One region of the Paenibacillus sp. 4624 genome, then DNA from elsewhere that is predicted to be linked to it. Evidence: riboswitches for the same ligand, from Rfam matches in the RefSeq annotation. Region 1 holds a riboswitch; the other holds the start of a gene.
What was found. Region 1 has a riboswitch for cyclic di-AMP ahead of ABIE27_RS09235 (3D domain-containing protein). Riboswitches for the same ligand answer to the same signal wherever they lie in the genome.
Positions count from the first base shown of each region.

Region 1 (7,331 bases):
TGCAACTCGTTTCAATTTTACAAAAAAAAATTAAAACTTGATGACCACATCTAATATTAGGAGGATTACCACTTCAGATTTCACTTATCCAGACATTTAACTTTTGACTTGTTACCCGGAGAGTTCTACACTATTTTTTTATTCAAATGTTCATCCATTAGTCTCTCAGCAGTCAGCACGATCTCATCGATCTGCACTCGTGTAATGCTGTCAAAATGAATGCCCATAATAACAGTTACCGTAACTTTCAGTTGCAGAGCCGCTTTGCGAGCAAGACGCTCACATAGTTCTTGTTCCTTATGTCCCGGAATATGTACCGTCGTTCCACTAACCCGATCATGGTCAACATAGAATGTAGCTACAGCCCCAATATGAGCTTTACCACCCGTAACCAGAAATACCTTGTCCTGCCCTGCCTCGAAAACCTCTAAACGAATCGACTTCAAATCATATGTACTCATCGTCTCTCCACCTATCCTTCTCTATATGTTATATATGGTGGAATTATGGCTTTCATGACCTGATGATGCAATGAAACTTCTCACACACGCATAAAAGAAGCATGCAGCGGGCATACCATAGAGAACGCAATTTTGAAAAAAGGAGGCCGTTAACATGCGAATACGCCTCGTCTTGCTCGCACTCGTTACCATTATATGTTCTGGGGTTTATACAGCTCCTTTAGCCCCTGCTCCTGTGTCTGCTGCTTCATCGGAGGAACCTTCTGCAAACCCCAGTGATACACCGGCTTCTGACTCAGGTGTTAGAGAAGAACAGTTGACTCTAGGCCAACTCCGGCAGAAGTACGCAGATACGTTCAAAACCAATGGCCCTTCCACCAAACAAGTTGCGCTGACTTTTGATGATGTGCCGGATCCGAGATTTACGCCGCAGGTACTTGATGTATTAAAAAAATATAAGGTTCGTGCCACCTTTTTTGTTGTCGGCAGTCGTGCAGAGAAACACCCGGACTTGGTGAAACGTATGGTGAAAGAAGGACATATCGTCGGTAATCACAGCTACAATCATCCTGAATTCAGCAAGTTATCGATGACTGCCTTTCGCAAACAAATAGTACATACCGGCGATATTATTCACCGCCTGACGGGATATACGCCCAAAATGATTCGTCCTCCATATGGGGACATTAACGAAGAACAGTTGCGATGGGCTGCAAAACAGCACTACAGCATCGTGAATTGGAATGTGGATTCTCTCGATTGGAAAGGACTAGACAAGGAAAAGGTAAAACATAATATTCTGACCGCGGTGAAACCTGGTTCCATCGTATTACAACATGCTGGTGGCGGTACAGGTTCGAACTTGAAAGGTACAGTAGAGGCTTTGCCCGAGGTTATTGAGGAATTGCGAAACCGTGGGTATGAATTAGTTACATTGGACGAGATGCTTAAACTTCCAAAAGAAAAACAATAAGTAATAAAACAGGGTGTCTCTCTACGTAATCATGAATCGTGCCTATCATGATTACGCAAGAACACCCTGTTTATGTTAATTCTCTATTCAACTCATCCCCCATATACAGACAGGGGAGGGTTTAAGCCTTATTTTAAAATGTACAACTCAATATCCTGAAAACCAAACGAACTAACAAACTGTTTGCTCCCAGGGATAAAGATGTCAATGCGATTTCCCTTTATTGCGCTACCTGCATCCAAAGCCGTTGCTACGAAAGCCTGTTTCGGCAATCCAGGGTGCGTATGACCTGTCACCAACACCTTGGTTCCAAAAGGAATAATCTTTGGATCCACTGCGATCGTGCCGAGTTCGAGCGGGTTGCCAAAATAATCAACGGGGCCCCATCCACCGTTCTCGGATGCATCCGCGGAATACGCTGTTGCTTTAACATTCAGCGTTTTGCTGTAGTCAAACGTTTTTCCCCAAGCCTGTACAACTTTATTATCTGTATTCACATCCAGGCTTGCAGCAGTAACCGTTTTTTCCTGCGACTTCGCTTGAACCGGTGCCGCTTCTACTTTGTTTTCGTTACCTGGGATTGTAATTTTCAAACCACCATAGATGTTATAAGGTGAGATGTCTTTATTCGTTTTAATCAATGTGTTCATGTCAACGCCGTATTGCTTAGATAAGGTGAAGAAGGTATCCCCTTCTTTGGCCACATGAACGGAATCCGCGTGAGCCGGGACGGCTTGAATGAATAGAATGGATGTCAGTAGTGCGATGGCAGTTTTGGCTAAACGTTTCTTGTTATACATGGTCTTCCTCCCTCATGATGCCTGCGAAGTTAGTTGTCGGATTCGGATGGAGGAGCCCACCCTATAGGCTGTACGTGACACGCTGAAGCATTATGTATTCCTAATTCACCCCAAGCAGCATATTTCTGATATGCCTTCATATGTCTGCATTGTTACATCCCCCGCACTTCCGCTTCGGAAGTTTCGGCAGTCTTGAATATATCACAATTTTGTAACCTAAAGATGTAGTAAATGTTTCCATTTGGCGTTTTAATTCAATATACAGGTAACAGAAAAGTTACTTTTTCGGCTCTACCTTTTCTGCAAACAACAAAAAAGCGTTACCGGATCTTTCAATCCGATAACGCTTTTATTCTTTGATTCTATATAAAGAATGGGATGAATTAAAGTACTTTTGCAAGAAAGTCTCGAGTACGCGGATGTTTTGGTGCTCCAAACACTTCATCCGGGGTACCTTCCTCAACGATGACACCGCCGTCCATAAATAGAATGCGGTCACCCACCTCACGCGCAAAACCCATCTCATGCGTTACAATGACCATCGTCATTCCGCCTTCAGCAAGACGTTTCATGACTTCCAATACCTCTCCAACCATCTCCGGATCAAGGGCCGATGTAGGCTCATCAAACAGCATCACATGCGGCTGCATCGCGAGCGCTCTTGCAATGGCAATCCGTTGCTTTTGTCCACCGGACAGCTGGTTCGGATATACATCTTTTTTGTCCGCCAAACCGACTGTCTTTAGTAGATCCTCGGCAATTTTGTTAGCCTCATCCGTGGATTGTTTTTTCACCTTGATCGGAGCAATCGTGATATTTTGCTGAACCGTTTTATGAGGGAACAGATTAAAGTGCTGGAACACCATGCCCATCTTCTCACGTGTAGCATTAATATTATGCTTGGGATCAGTAATCGATACACCTTCGAAATCAATCTGTCCCGATGATGGTTGCTCCAGCAGGTTCAGACAGCGCAAAAATGTACTTTTTCCCGAACCCGAAGGACCAATAACTACAACGACCTCACCTTTGCCAATCGTCACGTCAATGCCTTTCAGGACATCGTTTTTACCGTATGATTTGTGTAATTGTCTAACGTCTATCACTTGCACCCAACTTCCTTTCCAATCGTCCGAGCAGCTTGGACAGAATAAATGTCATGACAAAGTAAATCGCTGCCGCAATAATGAACGGGTTCAGACCCTGGAACGTAAGATTTTTGACTACACTTGCCTGATACATAATATCCACCATGCCAATGACGGAAATAATCGATGATTCTTTAATGATCGTTACGAACTCGTTACCAATGGCTGGCAAAACGGCCTTAAAAGCCTGCGGCAGAATAATATAACGCATCGCTGCGCCTCTGCCCATCCCCAGTGAACGAGCTGCTTCCAGTTGACCACGATCTACACCTTGAATACCGGCACGGAAAATCTCGGCGAGATACGCACCGCTGTTAATAGAAAGCGTCATAATCCCTGCTTGAAGTGCTGAGAAGTTAATACCGAAGGTTAAGGACACCCCGTAATAGATAATCATGAGTTGTACCAGCATTGGCGTCCCGCGGATTACCTCTACATAGGTTGTACCAATCCAGCGGAGAATCGCCATATTATGAAGACGGAACAGGCAGATAATCAGACCGATAATAACTCCGAATAATACGCCCAGAGCCGACAACAGAAGTGTGTAACCGATACCTGTCGCATATAAGCCTTTATATTCCCAAAACAGTTGAAAAATGTTTTGAGATTTGTTGACTTTATCAGCCATCAAGAGACTTGCTTCCTTAACCATCTCGTTGATTTTATCTTCGCTTTTTAATCGCTCTAAAGTTTGGTTAACAGCGGTTAACAGCTCTGTGTTGCCTTTACGAATCCCGACAGCAGCCTCAGCCTGTTCTTCGTCAGGAACTGCTGCAGCAAGACCGATAATGTCATCCAGGTAGCCAGCGGCTACGGTATCTTCTACAATAGCTGCGTCAACACGTTTCGTTTGCAATTGAAGCACGATGTCGGAGATTTTATCCAGTGAAGTCAGCTTTGCACCAGGGATCTTTTGTCCGATGGTTTCTTGAATGGATCCCTTTTGCACACCAATTTTAACATTTTCCAGTGATTTCATGTCCGGATATTTATCCTTGTCGACATTACGAACCATAATCACTTGTTTCGATTTGTAATACGTATCTGAGAAATCGATGCTTTTCTTACGTTCATCCGTCGGTGTCATGCCCGAGACGACTAAATCTACACGACCACTTTGAAGCGCGGGCAAAAGTCCGTCGAAGCCCATATCCTCGATAACGAGTTCAGCGCCAAGATCCGCCGCAATTTCTTTGGCAATGGCAATATCAAATCCGACGATTTCGTCTTTGCCATTGATGACTTTGTGGAATTCATATGGTGCAAAATCGGCACTTGTCCCGAGCACCAGTTTTTTACCGCCTGAGCTGTTGTCTGTTGTTCCGCTCGCCAGCGCTGCAGGTGCAGCAGCCGTCAGAAAAAGAAGGAACGTTAACAGCATTACGGTATAACGACTTATTAATTTCAACCTTGTTCTCCCCTTACAATGCTATAATTACGATTACTTACTGATTCGTCAGTCATGTTGATGACTGAGTCATTATAAAGTACAATGCATGATTATGCAATGCATTTTCAAGATCAAATCTTGACTTGTTTTTAAAAAAATACTGCAAACATGTTATACTCATGGAGTTATTTTCATTTTTGCCTAAGGAGTTAAGCCATGACAACAAATAAAACCCAAATTTTTAACGTTATTGATCAATATGCTTCCCGTTTCAAAGACATTTCATCATATATTGGAGCCCATCCTGAACTTGGAAATGAGGAATATCTAGCCTCCGCCCGTTTGAAGGAAGAATTGTCCTATCATGGATTTGAAGTACAAGCTCCAATTCTCGGACTGGAAACAGCTTTCATCGGTACTTATGCTTCGAGCAAGTCCGGCCCGACCATTGCCCTACTATGTGAATATGATGCTTTGCCTGAAATTGGTCATGCTTGCGGACACCACCTGATCTGTATGATGAGCCTTGGGGCAGCCGTTGGCCTGAAAGCCATTGTGGATGAAGTCGGTGGGACGATCAAGGTGTTTGGTACACCTGCAGAGGAGACACGCGGGGCTAAAGTTCCGATGGCGGAAGCAGGGCTATTTGATGATTGTGATGTTGCGCTTATGGCACATCCTTATTATGCCTACGAAAAATCAGGCAGTTCCCTTGCCATTGATGCTGTGCAATTTGAGTTTCATGGCAAATCTTCACACGCGGCAGCAAGCCCGCATGAAGGGATCAATGCTCTCGATGCGGTCATTCAAACGTTCACTGGAATTAACGCCTTCCGGCAACAAGTGAAAAGCAGTGTTCGTATTCATGGAATCATTAACAGCGGCGGACAGGCTGCAAACATTATTCCGGACTATGCTTCTGCTCAGTTTTACGTGCGTGCAGCCACACGTAAAGAACTGAATGTGCTGACCGAACGGGTCGTTCGGATTGCACAAGGCGCTGCACTTCAGACCGGATGTAAACTCGTGACATCCAACTACGAAACATCCTATGATGAGATGGTTACGAATGAGACCTTCTCTGACGCGTTCAGTCACAATTTAATTGAACTTGGTATTCCGCAGGAAGAGATTGTCACTGGAAACGACCATGGCTCGATGGATATCGGTAATGTTTCCCTGAGATGCCCAGCGATCCATCCTTATATCCGTGTTGTTGATGAAGTTCATACACTGCACTCCATTGAATTCCGTGATTTGGCGTTGCAAGAACGCGCTCTGGACGGCATGATTTTGGGAGCCAAAGCGCTCGCGGCTACAGCTTATGATGTTCTGAGCAAGCCTGAACTACTGCAAGCCATCCGTGAGGAATTTGAGCAAATCGCTCGCTAAAACTGCTTGTATTCGATTACAGATACACCGAGCTATCTTTAAAAAAGAAGGACCGCATGTGATTCTGGGGTATGTTTGGACCGCATTGAATGATTTAATTCAAGTCTGGCATCCAAACTTACTCCATTTTTTGTAATAGCAAAAGCCGCAGTTTTTAAACTGCGGCACTCCATACGTAAATATAACCTTATTTCTAAATCACATCTGAATTCGACGATAAATATCCATATATTCCTCCGCCGATACATCCCAGCTGTATTCCCCGCTCATTGCGTTTTTCACAATTTTCTTCCACTCATCCGGCTTCCGATAGAACTCTTCTGCACGCCGAATGGTATTCATCATGTCATGTGCATTAAAACTAGTAAATGAGAAGCCGTTACCTTCTCCTGTGAACTCATTGTAAGCTTGGACCGTATCGTTTAATCCCCCAGTTTCCCTTACCAGTGGTACACTTCCATAACGCAATGCCAGCAACTGGCTGATTCCACACGGCTCAAATTTGGATGGCATCAGGAAGATGTCACTACCCGCATAGAAACGACGAGATAACCCGTCATTGAATGTGATCTGTGCTGACATTTTTAGTGGATACCGATTAGCAGCCTCTTTGAACCAATGTTCATAAGCTGAATCTCCAGTCCCCAGCACGGCGAATTGAATGTCATCGTAGTAGAGCAGTTCATCCAGAACACGGCATACCAGATCCAATCCTTTGGAGTCAACGAGCCTGGTCACCATGACCATCAGTGGTGCATCTGGACGAACCGGAAGTCCCAGTTCTTTTTGCAATTCGATTTTATTCTCGATTTTTTTCGACAAGCTTGATCTATATTTGACTGCAATTTTATTGTCTGTTGCCGGGTTATAACTTTTGGTATCAATGCCGTTCACAATGCCGCTGAAGCGATCCCCGAGCGAACTCAGTAATCCATCCAGTCCATACCCATAATACGAAGTCTGCACTTCTCTGGCATAGGTTGGGCTTACCGTTGTCACATGATCAGAATACACAATACCTGCTTTTAAGAAATTGACATTCCCATAATATTCGGCGCCTTCCATCGTAAAATACCGATCATCAAGCTCCAAAATTTCGCTGAACAATTGGTGCGGAAATACACCTTGATACAACAAATTATGTATGGTGAAAACCGTTCGGAT
Region 1 is NZ_JBNDJR010000003.1:347,763-355,093, reverse strand. Features, by position in the region: gene ABIE27_RS09245 (hypothetical protein) at 126-461, opposite strand; gene ABIE27_RS09240 (polysaccharide deacetylase family protein) at 616-1,434, shown strand; gene ABIE27_RS09235 (3D domain-containing protein) at 1,563-2,234, opposite strand; cyclic di-AMP (ydaO/yuaA leader) riboswitch at 2,237-2,433, opposite strand; gene ABIE27_RS09230 (amino acid ABC transporter ATP-binding protein) at 2,618-3,340, opposite strand; gene ABIE27_RS09225 (ABC transporter substrate-binding protein/permease) at 3,327-4,793, opposite strand; gene ABIE27_RS09220 (M20 family metallopeptidase) at 4,992-6,167, shown strand; gene glgA (glycogen synthase GlgA) at 6,366-7,331, opposite strand, start outside.

Region 2 (7,331 bases), on a different contig from region 1:
CATCCGTGAGCAAGGAATTCCAGTAGAAGCTCTTGTGCGCATTCGTTCACTAAATAATGGCACCGTGCAATTCGACGATAATGAAATGTGACTTTTTGAAGGAAATTGGGCCTAATTTTTGAACTATCACTTTGCATGGCCTTAGATTTCCTTTATAATGGGGTTATGTTAGGGAGAGGAGGCAACACCATGGGGAACCAACCGGCAACAGATCAATTTTTTATGAATAAGCTGGCGGAATCGAAAGTTCATTTTGAACGTGCCCTGGATTGTAAACATACGGAATTCGATGACCTTTATCCCTATATGATTGAACATCCTCAATTTTTCTGGTACAAACGCTATGTTGCCTGGTCAGAATTACTGACGATTGTAGGCTTGTGTGAAGAGTTGTCCTTCTCTTGGAAAGAACAATTTACACCGCACCAAGTGGAGTACCTTGAAGAACGTGTGATGTCCGCCAAAGTGCTTGATTTTTGGTTCGAGAAGAACGACAGCAAAGAGCACGCTCAGCGGTAACTCTCAGTCGGGATATTTTTCGAATGACATGACAGTCCAATACAGTCACGTGAGACCTAAATGACCTTTCATTTAGGTCTCTTTTTGTAAAGAAATTTGAATATAGGAGTCTAAATATGATTAGTGATACAGAGTTGGATGCCCTGCGATTGTCAGGGGAAAAGGTAAGAGTGGTGCGGGATGAGCTCGAGTCTAACGATGTAACTGGCATCGTGGTAGCCTGGGATGATGAACAAGTGCTAATTCGCAGACAGAATCGCCGTGTCGTGAAGCTGGACCGTCGGTACCGCTATCAGTTGTTCAGTGAGCCTCGTCAAAGTGATCTTAGCATTTAATGGTGGGGTACTTCGCATGACGGATCTGAATTTGATAAAAACAATAAAATCATGCAAAGAGAATTTTTCGATAACAAAATGTTTGGAATTACCATCAAGATCAGGCATATTTGCGACACACGCGAGAGAAGATAGGTACAGTGGAACAATTCGCTGTATTTACAGCCGAAAGGGTGTGCTGCAAGCCATGACATTAATGAATGATAAAGTTCATGCTTATAAGGATCAGATTGGCGCGTTAAGTGATGTTCTCCCGGAAGTGGTGAAATCGTACCATGAATTTACGGGCGAATGCTTCCAGCCGGGTGTGCTTGATGCCAAAACGAAGCAGTTAATTGCGCTAGGTATCGGTTTGTTCGCCAATAACGAAGTCTGCACGTTCTATCATGTAGAGGAAGCAAGGTCAAAGGGAGCGACCGATCAGGAGATCATGGAGACGGTAGCTGTCGCAGGAGCTGTAGGGGGCGGACATGCCTTGTCACAAGGGGCAATGCGTGTGCAAAAGGCGTTGCATTAGATTCTGATTTTAACATCAAAAAGGAGGTCTCGGGTTAAACCGGAACCTCCTTTTTATTGTTGCTGCTTATGTCGGTGTGAAATGGACTTGCTAGAAGTCTGCTTAGATTTTACCCAACATTTTATTATACATAAATTGGCCTGTCACCCGTCTTGCGGTTACATAACGATCACTGAAATACGGATTGGACAACTTGGTGACGCTGACACCTTTGCTGCTGGAAGCATGTGCGAATTGACCTCCGCCGATGTATACTCCTGTATGTGAGATGCCTCTACCTGTTGTGTTGAAAAATACCAAATCTCCTGTTCGAATATTTGCTTTGGAGACAGGTGTTCCGGCTTTGGCTTGTTGTTGCGATGTGCGTGGCAATTCAATGCTGTATTTGTTAAAAAGATATCTCATAAACCCGGAACAATCGAAGCCAGCCATGGTTGTGCCGCCCCATTTGTACGGGATACCTGTCATATTGTTAACCACCGTATTAATTGTGCTTGCCTCTGTGCTTGTTGCCCCGGATGTAAATAGTACAGCAGCTCCAAAAATAGAAATGATCAGTTTTTTCAAAATCAATGTTCTCCCTTCGATGCCTACGGAGTTAGCTAAGGGTTCGGTAGAAGGTTCCCTATATTTCCTATGTATAAGAATAATTCACCCAAAATGGTTCCCCCGTTTTCAATCCTGAAACTCGGCAAATGAATAATTAAGTTTTTGTAACTATTTGAAACTATATTGCATAAATGCGTAATTGTCAAACCCATTTAAAACACTTCATTTAGCCTCAATGTTAGCGGAATTCTCGATTTTATAGAGAAATAAGTCGACTTTAACGGGAATATTGTTTACAAAAAAGTAACTATTTTTTCGTCCTTTTTTTGAAAAGATCAGGAAATGGATTTTGGTCTGAATTTATATTGCAATATAAGTAATTTATTCTATTATTATGATTTTATTATAACTAGATTTGCAACAAATAAAAGTCAGATGAGAAGGAGGAATATCCATGTCTGCCTCGTTTGCAAATGCAAAACCTGAAATTGAAAGCGCTACTAATATTATTGAGAAATTGTATAGGGAAAACTATCTCAGTATGAAGCAAAAAGCATATTACATGACTCACGATGCATCTACTGCAGAGGACTTAGTTCAAGAATCTTTCGTCAGACTTTTCGATAAAAAGCAAACCTTGCTTATGCTTGCCGCGGATCAACAATATTGTTATATGGTGCGAACCGTCCACAATGTAACTCTCAATTATGTAGAAAAACAAAAAAAGAAAAGGCGATGGATACATATTTTTAACAACGAGAACGACATGGATAACATATTAGACGTATCACCAATTCCTGAACAATGCTATGAACGAAAAGAACAATCTAAATGGATGGAACAATTGCTGAAGTCATTACCCAGACGTGATCAACAACTTCTGCGTAACAAATATTTACTTGGTTTGGCTGATAAGGAAAGCGCACATCTTTTAGGCTTAGCCGAAGCTAACATATCAACTTCAGCTAACTACTCATTTACATCTGGTCCAATCGGGATCACAAATCCAATTGTTGAGAATCCGAATAATCCTAAAAATGTAACGATTAAATTATCTTATAAAGGCGCTGGGATAGGAGTAACGTTCCCGTTAGGTTCTAACAATTCAATATCTAATGGTTCCAACGCCTCCTGGAGATTAAATAGACAATACACGGACTTCCTAAACAAAAATGGTTCAGAGTTGGATGCTTATTATTTGGAAGGCACAACGAATATCACTGGAGCAGGAAAGACAACTTCAGTTTCCAGTAGTGCCACGGTGAAGATCGGTGCACTGTACTATTTCGGTGATATTCCTGCCCAAGATGTCGTATTTACGGATTCGTTCTCGATTCCCTCATTTACGGCTTCTGTAGTCAGTGAATAAAACATATATTGCAAGAATAAAAATGAATAAGTGTTTAGAATGAGAAGTTCAAGAGGCTGCTGGAGAGCAGCCTCTAAAGCTTGTGAGTTAATGTATTAAATATGACTTGGCTATTTCGAGGAGGTTATTCACGATGAGAAAAGCGCTAATTATTATCTTGGTCGTCTTTACGGCTGTAATGACAGCGAGCTGTTCAACTGATAACAAAGAAGCAGCAATGAACGAATTACGTTTGCAGCAACAGGGAACATATAGTGGCTATGTATTTTGGAACGTGGATTCAGACTTGACTACGTTGAACAAACAGTTATTAGGAATTGTAAATACAGATGAAGTGATGTCTTCCCTTCGTTTCAGCAAGCTGAATTTTATAAGTATGGGGGATACGTCGCAAAAGTATAATTATGTAAAAATGTTCGATATTGATAAAAGTCCAACATTACTGATCTTTGACACAGAGAAAATGATTCTTAAAACCAATAACTTCGAGGATATTTATACATTAGCAAATAAATTAAAACAAAAATAAAAAAAGAGTTTATTTAATGAATAATCTATATAGTCCTGTTGCAAATATTGACAAAATTTATTTTTTCGCATAAATTGATTTTGTGACCATATTTTGGTTTTAAATCATTTTTATTGTTCTATATGTAAATTAATGATTTATGGGAGGTGGAAGAGCTACAATTGAATCGCTCATAGTGAACATAAAACAAGATAAAAGATATGACTATATAGTAGGGAGGAGCGTGTTGTTTAGTGAAAGCCAAAAAATTAGTAACATTTGTACTGGCGTGTTCTATGGTATTCTCCGTAGCAGGAATGGCGGCACTTCCTGTACCAACGGTATCGGCAGCTGATGCATCTGGCACAACGGCGAGTATGTCCGATATCTTAAAAAATCAGCGCCCGGATGGAGGCTGGAGAAAAGATTACAGTCAGACGTCAGGTGAATGGGCCAAATCAACGATCGATAACAAAGCTACATACTCAGAAATCAGAAGACTAGCAAGTGAATTCAAAAAAACAAATGATCCGCGATACTCTGCTGCAGCGATCAAAGGAATCAACTTTTTGCTTAATATGCAGTACTCCAATGGCGGCTGGCCTCAAGTCTATCAAAGTTCCGGTTATCATAAACATATTACCTATAATGATGATGCGATGATTAATGTAATGTACATGCTTGATGAAGTCGCAGGACGCAAGGGGAACTTCTCCTTTATCGACAGTTCTCTGGCGAATCGCTGTAAAAATGCGGTTTCCAAAGGAGTCGATGCCATCCTGAATACCCAGGTGGTATCCGGTGGGAAGTTAACGGCTTGGGGACAACAACATGATTCCAGTTCACTTAGACCAGCGGGAGCAAGAATCTATGAAGTACCTTCATTAACGGCGGGTGAGAGCGTAAACATTGTGAAGTTTCTAAAGACCAGACCGGCTAATTCAAGAATCACTGCATCCATCAAAGGTGCCGAAGCCTGGTTTAACAAAGTCAAAATTACAGGATATCGGTATGAGAGAGCAAATGGGGATAGCCGAATTATTGCCGATTCCAGTGCATCACCGATCTGGGCGCGTTTTTACGAACTCGGCACGGACAAACCTATTTTTGTTGGACGTGACGGAGTAGTGAAATATAAGTTAAGTGATATTGAGAAGGAAAGAAGAGGCGGTTATGCATGGTACGGTAACTGGCCGTCCAAGCTATAGTAAACTTTTTATTAACCGAATCTTCTAGTAAGTCACTGCTGACTGGTATATAAGTTTGTTTGAAGCAGGACTAATGGGTGCGAATCGGACACATATCTGATTCGCACTTGTTTGGTGATGAATAGATGTGTGTGTTGACATGTTAAACTACGCGTGGTATATTATTTCTTGTCGCCGATAATAATTGGAAAGACCATTATATGCGGTCGTGGCGGAATTGGCAGACGCGCACGGTTCAGGTCCGTGTGGGCTAACCCCCCGTGGAGGTTCGAGTCCTCTCGACCGCATTAAATAGAAAAAGACTCCTTAGGCTATTGCTTAAGGGGTCTTTTTCTATTTAATGCTATAAAGGAAAATCAATAGTCTTAAATTACAGTACTGCTCTTAAAAGAGTCGAGCAACTTAGGTTTGCTACAACCTGGGAGCTTGGCTACTTTTTGCCCAGCTAAAAAAGAAAAAATGGGTTAAAATCAGATAACTTATGAAGCTGCAGTTACCGTAATGTTATCAATGTTGGGTCCCTCTGTGCCTGTTGTTACGATTCGGAGTGTATTCGTACCTGAATTCATGGGCACTTGAATTGTTTTTTCACCCCAGGTTGACCAGCTTCCTGTTCCAGTAAATGGCTCATTACTGATTACTTTTGTTCCATTAACATAAATATCTAAGGTCCGCGTACCACTTTCCAAAGCATAACGAAACTTTACATTTTTGGTGCCTGTTATTGTGTTATTGATATCATTCCATTGAATTGCTGAGCCTGTATAAGCGTTGAAGTTAACATATCCAGAACCGGTAAAACCCGGATAAAGTGTTTCTATGACTGCATCAGTAAGTGTTGTTCCTGTTTCGGCCTCATATGTGGTGCCTGTGCCTACATTACCGCCACCGTTGCCCCCAGTAATATTAGCAACAAAAGTTGTTACACTCTGTGCTGGGAGTTGAGCAGTGAACGCGCCATTGGAAACGTTAATTGGTGCAAGACTTGCCAGATTACGACTGCTGTCTGTTACATACGAAGATACAGTGGATGCATTGCCATTTTGCAACACAAAGCGTTGACTTTTTGCCGAAGTACTGCGGTTAATGGCTACGATAACGACCTTGTTATCTCCTTTGTAAGCAGAAACGAAAGTGTTTGTATCCGGGTTTTTCGAAGCATCTACTCTGACATAGCCTGGGCGAACGAATTTGGAGAAATGAGCCATATTGTATCCACGCTTACTGATCGTACCATCTTCCTTCATTGGTCCATAGGATCTGCGGATATACCACCATACATAGGCTTGGAAGTCGCCTTCAACCATTGCATTGTGCATGTGGTAGGAGATGTCGAGCGCTTCTGGCCACCGGTCAGCGGAATTATTATCACTGTTCGGATAATACACTTCGGTCATCCAGAGCTCTTTGCCGGCTCCCTTTTGTTTGAACAGAGGATAGGCAAAATTGCTGAACTGCGTTCCATACAAATGTGCTCCCAGAATGTCCATGTTAGCAAGAGCTTGCGGATCATTCAGAATAGGATCAGATATGTTTTTCAGGTATTGGAAGGATTCTGGAGCCATGACTTTGGTGCCTTGAATGCTGCCTGCATTTTCTTTCATGAAACGGAGGATTTCCTGTGGTGTCCACCAAGTCCAGTCATGGGCATAATCCGGTTCGTTTTGCACGGAAATGGCATACAGGTTTACGCCGTTGTTTTTCATAAATGTTACAAAATCGTTCAGATGTTGCGCGTAAGCAGCGTATTTATCATACCGTAAACGCTTTGCATTGGTATCACCGTTTCGATTAAACGTCTCAACCATACTGCTTGGTGGGTTCCAAGGTGATGCAAAAACGATAGCTCCTTTTTCAATCGCACGTTTGGCTGTAGGAATTTCAAGAGCCCAATTATTGGGGTTTGGGTCCACCCAGATTCGGAGTACAGAGAATCCTAGCTGATTCTGATCATTCCCGAAAGCGGTTTCACGTTGTGCTGCAGTTAAATCACCAACCCAAACCGGGTGGTTGATGCCACCAAAGCCACGAATTACTTGTTTTTCTGAGGATAAGTTGATGTTGGCATCACTTGCTGCAGATACGTTGGTTGGAGTTAACATGAGCGGTAGAGCAGTTAAGCATGCTAACAAAAGATTGACTGATTTTTTAAATTTAAACCTCATCTTCAATGTGTTCACTCTCCTCAATATAAGTGACTTGCGAAAGCTTGGACAAGAAAAATAAATTCCTCGGCTGAACTTCGAAAAAGGGAGGCATCACATCCTCTCAGGAACATTCTTAATAGATCTTTTGACGAAAAAAAGTTTTGTTTTGTAAATTCTAC
Region 2 is NZ_JBNDJR010000004.1:333,381-340,711, reverse strand. Features, by position in the region: gene ABIE27_RS11945 (xanthine phosphoribosyltransferase) at 1-91, shown strand, start outside; gene ABIE27_RS11940 (hypothetical protein) at 190-519, shown strand; gene ABIE27_RS11935 (hypothetical protein) at 636-854, shown strand; gene ABIE27_RS11930 (carboxymuconolactone decarboxylase family protein) at 1,042-1,371, shown strand; gene ABIE27_RS11925 (C40 family peptidase) at 1,474-1,938, opposite strand; cyclic di-AMP (ydaO/yuaA leader) riboswitch at 1,944-2,075, opposite strand; gene ABIE27_RS11920 (RNA polymerase sigma factor) at 2,375-3,289, shown strand; gene ABIE27_RS11915 (hypothetical protein) at 3,423-3,818, shown strand; gene pelA (pectate lyase) at 4,052-5,005, shown strand; tRNA gene ABIE27_RS11905 (tRNA-Leu) at 5,208-5,292, shown strand; gene ABIE27_RS11900 (carbohydrate-binding protein) at 5,485-7,170, opposite strand.
Region 2: another riboswitch for cyclic di-AMP. It lies ahead of ABIE27_RS11925 (C40 family peptidase); the one in region 1 lies ahead of ABIE27_RS09235 (3D domain-containing protein).